Regions from separate parts of the Hypnocyclicus thermotrophus genome, predicted to be linked through region 2. Evidence: riboswitches for the same ligand, from Rfam matches in the RefSeq annotation. Region 2 holds a riboswitch; the other holds the start of a gene.

Region 1 (4,783 bases), on a different contig from region 2:
CATAGGAATATTTTTTGTAGTAAAAATAGGACTTCCCATATTTACTTTTGCAAAAAATTTATTATTTCTAATAGAAGTTTCTATTTTTATAATTCCGGCTAGAGTTTCTACATTTATTATATCTTTTGAAACAATATTGTTATTTCTAACATAATGAGAGAAACATCTAACGCCATTTCCACACATAGGAGCTTCACTACCATCAGCATTAAAAAATATCATTCTAACATCACCTATAGTTGACTTTGCGACAACTATCATTCCATCTGCTCCAATCCCAAAATTTCTATGGCAGACTTGTTTTGCAAGCTCACTATAATTATATTTTTTTACATCATCTTCTAAGAAAATAATAAAATCATTTCCCAGACCATGATATTTTTCAAATTTTATCATAAATTTACCTCTTTTTTTTTAATTTTATCATAATTTATATAAATAAAAATAAATATTATTAATTATAAATTAAAAGCTTTTGCTATATTTTCTACTGCTTTAGATTTATTTTCTTTGTCAATTGTAAATGATATACTAATTTCTGATGTTGTTATTTGATAAAAACTAATGTTATTTTCTGCAAATATATCAAATATCTTAGCAGCTACGCCAGAATGACTTATCATTCCTACTCCAACTACTGATACTTTTATAATATCTGATTTTTTAGATATTTGAATGTTAGGGTGATGTTCTTTTATTAGAACTATAGCTTTATCTAATAAATCTTCTTCTGTCAAAGGACATGTAAAACTTATATCTATCTTATTTCCATTACTCATACTTTGACTTATCATATCAACATTTACATCATTTGCACCAAGTACAGAGAATATATAAGCTATTTTTTTGGGTTCATTTTCAAGATTTAATAAATTAACCATTAATGCATTTTCATTTATACTAAGACCTGTTATTAGTTTTTGTTCCATTACTTGCTCCCTTTCTACTATATATGTTCCATTGTTTTGACATAAACTTTTTCCTACGTAAATAGGTATATTATATTTTTTGCCAAGCTCTACTGCACGAACTTCCATTACTCCAGCACCTAAATTTGACATTTCCATCATTTCTTCATAAGAAATTTCTTCTAATTTTTTAGCTTCTTTATATTCTCTAGGATCTACCGAATATATTCCATCTACATCTGTGTATATTTCACATGTAGCATTTAAAGCAGCAGCTAAAGCAACAGCACTAGTATCAGAACCTCCTCTACCAAGTGTTGTAATATCTCCATTTTCATTTATTCCTTGAAATCCTGCTACGATTACTATTTTCCCTTCTTTCAAATGAGCTTCTATTCTTTCTTTATTAATATTTTTAATTTTACTTTTAGTATGAGTACCCGTTGTTACAATTCCTGCTTGACTACCAGTTAATGAAATAGCAGGTTGACCTTTATGATTTAATGCAATAGTTAGTAAAGCTATTGTTTGTTGTTCACCTGTTGATAGAAGCATATCTAGCTCTCTTCTATTTGGATTATTTGTAATTTGTTTAGCTTTTCGTATTAGTTCATCAGTCATTTTTCCCATAGCAGAAACAACAACAACAATTTCATTGTGTTCATTTTTCATTTTTATTATGTGGTCAGCAATATTTTTAATTTTTTCAATGCTTCCTACTGATGTACCACCATATTTTTGTACAATTCTCATTTTTCCCCTCACTTTATTCTTCAAAATCTAAATCATTTCTAATTAAATCTTCATAAGTTTCTCTTTTTACAATTAAATTTACTTTTTTATCTTTTACCATAATTACAGCAGGTTTTTTAAGTCTATTATAATTACTTGCCATACTATAATTATAAGCTCCTGTTGAAAAAACTGCAAGTATATCATTATTATTTGGTATAACAAAATTTTTATTTTTAATTAAAATATCTCCAGATTCACAGCATTTTCCAGCGACAGTATATGTATCACAAGTAGTATCATTCAATCTATTAGCAATAACACCTTCATATTCTGCTTGATATAAAGCGGGTCTAATATTATCAGTCATTCCTCCATCAACAAATATATATTTTTTACCACTATAAGTAGTTTTTGTACTTCCTACTTTATATAGCGTTACTCCAGAATTAGCTATAATACTTCTTCCTGGCTCTATAGCAACTTTTTCTATATTCAAGTTCTTTTCTTCTAATTTATTTTCTAAAATCTCTATTATTTTTTTAAGAAAAATATCTAAGTCAATAGGGTCATCTTCACTAGAATAATAAATTCCAAATCCGCCACCTAGATTTAATACTTTTATTTTATAATTTAATAATTTTTCTACTTTTTTAATAAAGTCAAGCATAACTTCAGCCTCTGCATAAAATGGTTTTTCATCAAATATTTGAGAACCTATATGACAATGGAAACCTAAAAAATTAATGTAGTCGTGATTTATCATATTTTTAATTAAAGTAATTACAGAGTCATCAAATATTGATTCGCCAAACTTTGAATCAAATTTTGATGTTTGAATATATTCATGTGTATGAGCATCAATTCCAGGATTAACCCTTAGTATTACATTAACAGTTTTATTTGATATTTCAGCTAGTTTACTAAGTTTAAAAAATTCTTCTTTACTGTCAACAACAATCGTCCCCACATTATACTCAATTGCCATTCTTAATTCTTCATCAGTTTTATTATTACCATGCATATATATTTTTTCGCTTGGAAAATTAGCGAGTTTAGCTGTATAAAGTTCACCATCTGAAACAACATCTAAAGACAATCCTTTAGCATTTACAAATTGACACATAGCTTTATTAATAAATGCTTTAGAAGCATAAGCTATTTCAGTAGAAAACTTTTTACTTTTAAATGAATTTTTCATCAATTCAATAATATTCTCTACGTGTTCTCTATCAATAACATATAATGGTGACCCATATGTATTAACCAGAGAATTTACAGATAATCCACCAATATGTAAAACACCATTAATATTTTCCATACTTCCAAATAATTTCATAATTTTAACCTCCAAATAGTTATAAAAAAAAGCTGATAGAGAATACATCTATCAGCTGAAAATATAAGTTATAGTAAAATATAACACCCATTTTTAGCAGATAGCACTCCATTATTATACTACAATAATAATGACAGTTTCATGGATATTATCCATAAAACCAGCATATAACTTTCCTAAGGTTATACACTTCGGCGAATCTTCCTTTCCAAATACTTCATAGAATAGGTTTCTCCATATTTGTACTTTTAAGCTTCGCGCCTCTATCATCTAAATTTATTTAATTTTGATTATTTTAACTTAAAAATAGAAATAATAACAATATATATATTATATAAAAATTATATAATATATATATTGTTATTATTTAAATAAAAAAATGAGATATAGAAATATTTTAATGAAAAAAAGATTTAGAATTAAATTTAAAATAAAAAAACTATAAATAAAGGAAAATTAATATAATTTTAGAATATCCATACTAGAAAAATATGAATAGGAGGAGAAAAATGAATCAAAAAAAATTTTTTAAAACTATAAACCAAAAAAAAATAAATTATCTAATAGAAAGAGATAATTTAGAAAGAAAACTTAAATTTGAAGAATATATAAATAATAAACTTGAATTAAAAGAGATGATAAAAGTAATATTTAAATTTTTTAAAGAATTAATTAGATATGACGCCGCCGAAATAGTCTTTGATAATAAAGCTTTTTTTTATCAAGATAATAAATTTGAAGAAATAAAAAATTTAAACTTAAATATTGAATTTTTAAATCTTTATAATAGAGGAAAAGAAAACAAGAATATTTTTATTCTTAATGAGCATGGAGAATATCATGTAAGTAAGTTAATTAAACCTATTTATTATCTAGATGAGTATTATGGAGTGCTCATATTTGAAGCAGTAAATTTTGAATATGATATTAATGAAATCAATATAGAAAATGATTTAACTAAAAATATAGGAGTATATATCCATAATATTTTAGAATATACTAAAGCAAAAGAAGAAATTTATATTGATAATGATTTTAATATATTTAATAAAAAATATTTAATAAAAAATATAACAGAATTATTAGAAAATGAAATCAATTTTGGATTAATATTTGTAAAAATAAATCAATTTGAAAAATTAGAAAAATTATATGGAGAAAGTTTTATGAAAAAAATATTAGAAAATATATCTTTAATTCTTAAGGAGATAGAAATTAATAATTCTCCAACAAAAATAGGAAAATATAAAGATACCGTTTTTTATATGTTAGTAGAAAATATCAACAAAAGATTAGAAAAAATAGACATAATAAACTTAGATGTAAATATTAAAGACCATTTAAATTCATTATTAAATTTTAGTTTTTCTTATGGAGTGACACATTATTTTAGAGAAAAAACAATAAATGACATAAATTATATATTATCAAATGCAGAATTTGCAGTATCTACAATAAGTAATGGAGAAAAATTAAATATTTTAATAATATAAATTATTGTTTAACCTCTTGACATTTTCCAAAAAAGAAATTATAATAAAAATGTAATCATTACAAAATAAATAAGGAGGTAATTATATGGCAGTAATTGGAAGAAATTTAAATGATTTTTATTATGATATAATAGAAGGAAATGAAATTGTTGAGAAAAAATTAGTAGATACAGTATTTAATGTATTTCATGAAGGAGAATTTAAAGAAATAAAATTATCAGATTATAAAGGGAAATGGACAGTATTATTTTTCTATCCTGCTGATTTTACTTTTGTTTGCCCTACAGAACTGGGAGATATGGCAGATAATT
Region 2 (4,783 bases):
TTGAAAAAGAATCTCTATATGATTTGATAGTAGCAGCAATTTGTTTTTCTTTTATCCATAAATAAATAAAAATTGATGTAAGAATAATATAAAAAATCCCATTTAAAATAATTTTTTTTTCCATTTTTTCTAGCACTCTCCTTTATTTTGTTATATAATATATTATATAATAAATACTTAAAATTTTCTATAAATTTTATTTTTTTCCATTTTTTTTGTAGGAAAAAAGGAATATTTATCGAAAATATAAAAAAGATAAAATTAATTAAAGGTGGTGGGGAATTGATGTATACTTTTTTAATAGTTGATGACTTTGATGGAATGAGGGATAGACTTAAGGTTATTTTAGAAGAAATTGGGCACAAAGTAGTAGGTGAAGCAGTAAACGGGAAAGAAGCAGCAGAGAAATATAGGAAGTTAAAACCGGATTTTGTAACTTTAGATATTACAATGCCAGAAGTTGATGGATTAGAAGCACTTGAAAAAATAATAGAATATGATGAAAATGCTAAAGTAATTATGGTAAGTGCTATAAGTGAGAAAAATTTAGTACTTCAAGCAATAGATAAAGGTGCAAGACATTATATTTTAAAACCTTTAAAGACAAAGCGTGTTAAAGAAATAATTGATGAAGTAATAGAATATGAAAAAGAATTTTTAGAGTTTTAAATAAAAAAAGAGGTATTATTATTAATGCGCACAAAAAAGTGAACACAGCATAAAAAAGCTGTGTTTTTTTAATGTTATTAATCTAATTTTATTATTATAAAAATTCAATCACTTTACAAGTAAATCTATATACTTTTTTAAAAATGTGATATTACAATTATAAAGAGTTTCTTACTTTAGTAAGCTGTAGAAGTTTTTAATCGGAGCATTGTCTGAAGTTTTTTTTAATGTATAAAAAATGCACCACCATTTAGTATTAGACAGTTTTTTCTGCTTATTAAATGGGGTGCATTTTCTACTAGAGCTATTTTTTATATGTTTTCTATATCTATTTTTTTTCCAAAGATTAGTAATAATAAATATACTGATAGTATAGCTATAGGAAGTACAAGATATATTGGTAATCCCATTCCAGCAGGAATGTAACCAAATACAACAGCTAAAGCGCCTACAGATAATGCGTATATTAATTGAGTTTTAGTATGGTCAATATGATCACAAGCTGAACCCATAGATGAAAGTATAGTAGTGTCTGAAATTGGTGAACAATGATCGCCAAAAACAGCACCAGTAAGAACAGCTCCAATAGTAACTATTATATAGCTAATAACAGCTTCTCCAGTTAAACCAGCATTCTGTCCAATAGCATTTGCTAAAGGTATAGCAAGAGGCATAAGGATACCCATTGTTCCATAAGAAGTACCAGTAGCAAAAGCTATACCAGAACCAAGTATAAATATAATAGCTGGAAGTAAAAATTTAGGAATACTATTAGATGCTAAATTTACTAGATAAACACTTGTTCCAAGTTCTTTTATAACAGAACTTAATGACCACGCAAGTAATAAGATTACCCCAGTTATTACAAGTGATTTCATTCCATGAACCCATGTATCAATAGCATCATTTATATTAAATATTTTTTGTGAAATACCCATTATTATAGCTACAATAGATGCAAATAAAGCAGCTTCGAATAAAACTATAGATGCATCAGAAGCTCCAAAAGTTTCTCTTATTGCAAACATCGAAAGTGGATTTGATTGAACTTGACTTAATAGATCTCCTTCAAGAGTAGATAACCCATTAAAATAAAATCCAATAAATGCAGAAATAATAAGAGTACCAATAGGTATGATAGCATTCCATATATTTAACTTTACGCTTTCATCAGGTTCAAGTGCCGTAGATTCAGCAGATATCATAGGTTTTGCATTATGTGCTAATACCTTTCCAGTTGTTCTAGCTCTATTTTCAGCTTTTAACATAGGTCCGAATTCTCTCATCATAATAGCGGACATAGGTATAAATGCAAGCATTAAGATATTATAAAATCTATAAGGGATAGTTTGAACAAAATAAGCATAAGCATTTATATTTTCAATTCCAATAAGTGAAAATCCATCTTTTATCAATGAAATTTCATATCCAATCCATGTAGAGATAATAGCTATTCCAGCTATAGGAGCAGCAGTTGCATCTATAACAAAGGCTAATTTTTCTCTAGAAATTTTCATTTTATCAGTAATAGGTCGCATGATTGGGCCAACAATTAAAGCGTTAGCATAGTCATCAAAGAAAATAAATATTCCAAGTAACCAAGTAATAATTTGTGCAGATACTGGGGATTTAGCTTTTCTAGCTAAGGATTCAGCGATGGCTTTAGCTCCTCCCATTTTAGAAACAAGAGCTACAAGTCCACCAATAGTTAATACTTGTAATACTATTCCAGCATTCCAAGAATCAGATAATGAACTTAATACATTTTTGATTATATCTAGAAACCCATGAATAAAAGAAAAGAAGAATCCTTTACCTTGAATATTTAATAAAAATGTACCAGAGTAAATACCAATAAATAATGATAAAACAACATTTTTTGTCATAAATGCTAATACAATAGCAACAATTGGTGGAAGTAGCGTTAATAATCCAAATTTTGTAGCATTTTCATTGCCACCAGCAAATGAAAATACAGAAATCACTAAAAACATTAGAGTAATTAAGTTAACTCTTTTTTTAAACATCATATAAGCCTCCTAATAAATAAAATAAAAAACCGGATATAAAATATATCCGGCATTAATATAAAAATTAATATTTTACCCGGATAGCTCATCACAAATAATTGTGACAGTGCTATAGATATTCTCTATAACCCCAATGTCAAGATTTTAGCATATCTTGCATTTCGGCAAAATTTCCTTTTGTTATATTTCATAGATTGCTAGTCTCCATATAACTACTAATAAATTTTGCAGCCTCTATCTCTAATTTTTATTATTGTCGTATTATAGCATAGATAAAGAATGTTGTAAACAGCAATATTGAATTATATATTATTATTTTCGATGCAACTTATTAAAAACGTCAAATATATTAAATTAGAGAGATTATTTAAAAAATATATACAATGTATTTATATAATTTATTATCAAAATTAGTACAGATGCTGTATAATATTTCAGAAATCGTATTTTTGAAAGGAGAATATATTTTGAATAAAAATCTAGAAAAAACAAAGAAAAAAATAAAAAAATTTAAGATTAGGAAAATAAGTGTCAAATTTAAAACAGTAACTTTAATTTTATTAAGTATGGTAATAATGTTTACTTACCTCTGTATTAATGATATTAAAAGATTAGAAAAATCTAATAGATTAACTCTAATAACTTTGGCTAATTTAAAAAATATTTCATTAGATAATTATATTAATTCAAAAATAGAAAATACTTCATTATTTTTAGAAAGTATTAATAAGAATTTAGCTTTTGGAAAAGCTTTGAATAATAGAGATAAACAAGAAATAAAAGCAATTACGCAAAGTAGCTATTATCATTATAAAAATAATATAGGACTTAGAAATTTTATTATTATTGATAAAAATAAAAATTTATTATTTTCCTATATCCCCCCAAGAAAAACACAAATAAATAATGAGATTATAAATAATAGTATAAAAAATAAAAAGAGTAATAGTGGGCTTATAATAGGAGATAGAGGTCTTACAATTTACACAACGACTCCTGTTATTTATATGGCAAATTTTTTAGGAATAGTTATTGTTCAAACAACATTTGATATTGGTGGAGTAAATAAATTTATTCAAAAATTAAATAAAGATATTTTAAAAGGAGAGTATCAAGTATCTATTATTTATAGAAAAAACAATAAAAATAAAATTGCAATATCAAACTTTGAATCTGAAGTAAAAGAAAAAGAAGATATTTTTGATGAAATTCAAAAAGAAAATAAATATTTTAAAAAAGAAAATGATAATTTTTATGCTTATTATTCTTTAAAAAATTATAAAAATGAAATTATTGGTTATAAAAAATATAAAATAAATATAAAAGATGTTAATGATAAATTAAAAAAAGAAATACTAAGTACTTTAATATTTTACATATTAGTTACTTTAGTTGTTTCGATACTATTAATAATAATTATAAATAGAATAATTATAAAAAAATTGGAAATAATATTTAATATAATAAAAAAAATTGCAAATGGTAATCTTTTAGAAAAAGTAAATATAACTTCTAAAGATGAAATGGAGGACTTGGGAAATGAAATAAATAAAATGATTGATAAATTAAATGAAATAATAGAGATGTTAAAAATAGATACAGTTGATTTAGAAAAAAAATCAATTTATTTGAAGAATAATTCAACAGAATTAAATAAAGAGACAGAATTAATAAATGAAACGATAGAAAATATAACAGAAAGTTTTTTTGAGGTATCTGATGCCACGGAAGAATTAAATATAACAGTAGAAAAAAACGCCAAAATAAATGATTTTGTTATAGAAAATATAAAAACAATAAAAAATCAAAGTATAGATATAGAAAAATTAGCAAGTGATAGTTATATTAATATGGAAAACATAGCTATTTCAACACAAGAAGTAAAAGAAAAAATAGATGAATCATCATATTCCATAAATAATTTATCTGAAGAAATAAATAAAATAATAGAAGTTATGAGTAAAATAACTGATATTTCAAATAAAACAAATTTATTAGCTCTTAATGCAGCAATAGAAGCAGCAAGAGCAGGAGATGCTGGAAAAGGATTTGGAGTAGTAGCAGAAGAAGTAAAAAAATTATCA

Evidence for each region. Region 2 has a riboswitch for lysine ahead of EV215_RS05230 (Na+/H+ antiporter NhaC family protein). Riboswitches for the same ligand answer to the same signal wherever they lie in the genome.
Region 1: it holds a riboswitch for lysine, as region 2 does, so the genes downstream of both, lysA (diaminopimelate decarboxylase) here and EV215_RS05230 (Na+/H+ antiporter NhaC family protein) in region 2, are expected to answer to the same signal.

The regions. Positions count from the first base shown of each region.
Region 1 covers NZ_SOBG01000001.1:159,474-164,256, reverse strand. Annotated here, with positions in the region: gene dapF (diaminopimelate epimerase) at 1-396, opposite strand, end outside; gene EV215_RS00790 (aspartate kinase) at 459-1,661, opposite strand; gene lysA (diaminopimelate decarboxylase) at 1,675-2,979, opposite strand; lysine riboswitch at 3,073-3,253, opposite strand; gene EV215_RS00780 (diguanylate cyclase domain-containing protein) at 3,489-4,472, shown strand; gene ahpC (alkyl hydroperoxide reductase subunit C) at 4,558-4,783, shown strand, end outside.
Region 2 covers NZ_SOBG01000004.1:101,488-106,270, reverse strand. Annotated here, with positions in the region: gene lepB (signal peptidase I) at 1-124, opposite strand, end outside; gene EV215_RS05235 (response regulator) at 286-669, shown strand; gene EV215_RS05230 (Na+/H+ antiporter NhaC family protein) at 981-2,699, opposite strand; lysine riboswitch at 2,773-2,944, opposite strand; gene EV215_RS05225 (methyl-accepting chemotaxis protein) at 3,167-4,783, shown strand, end outside.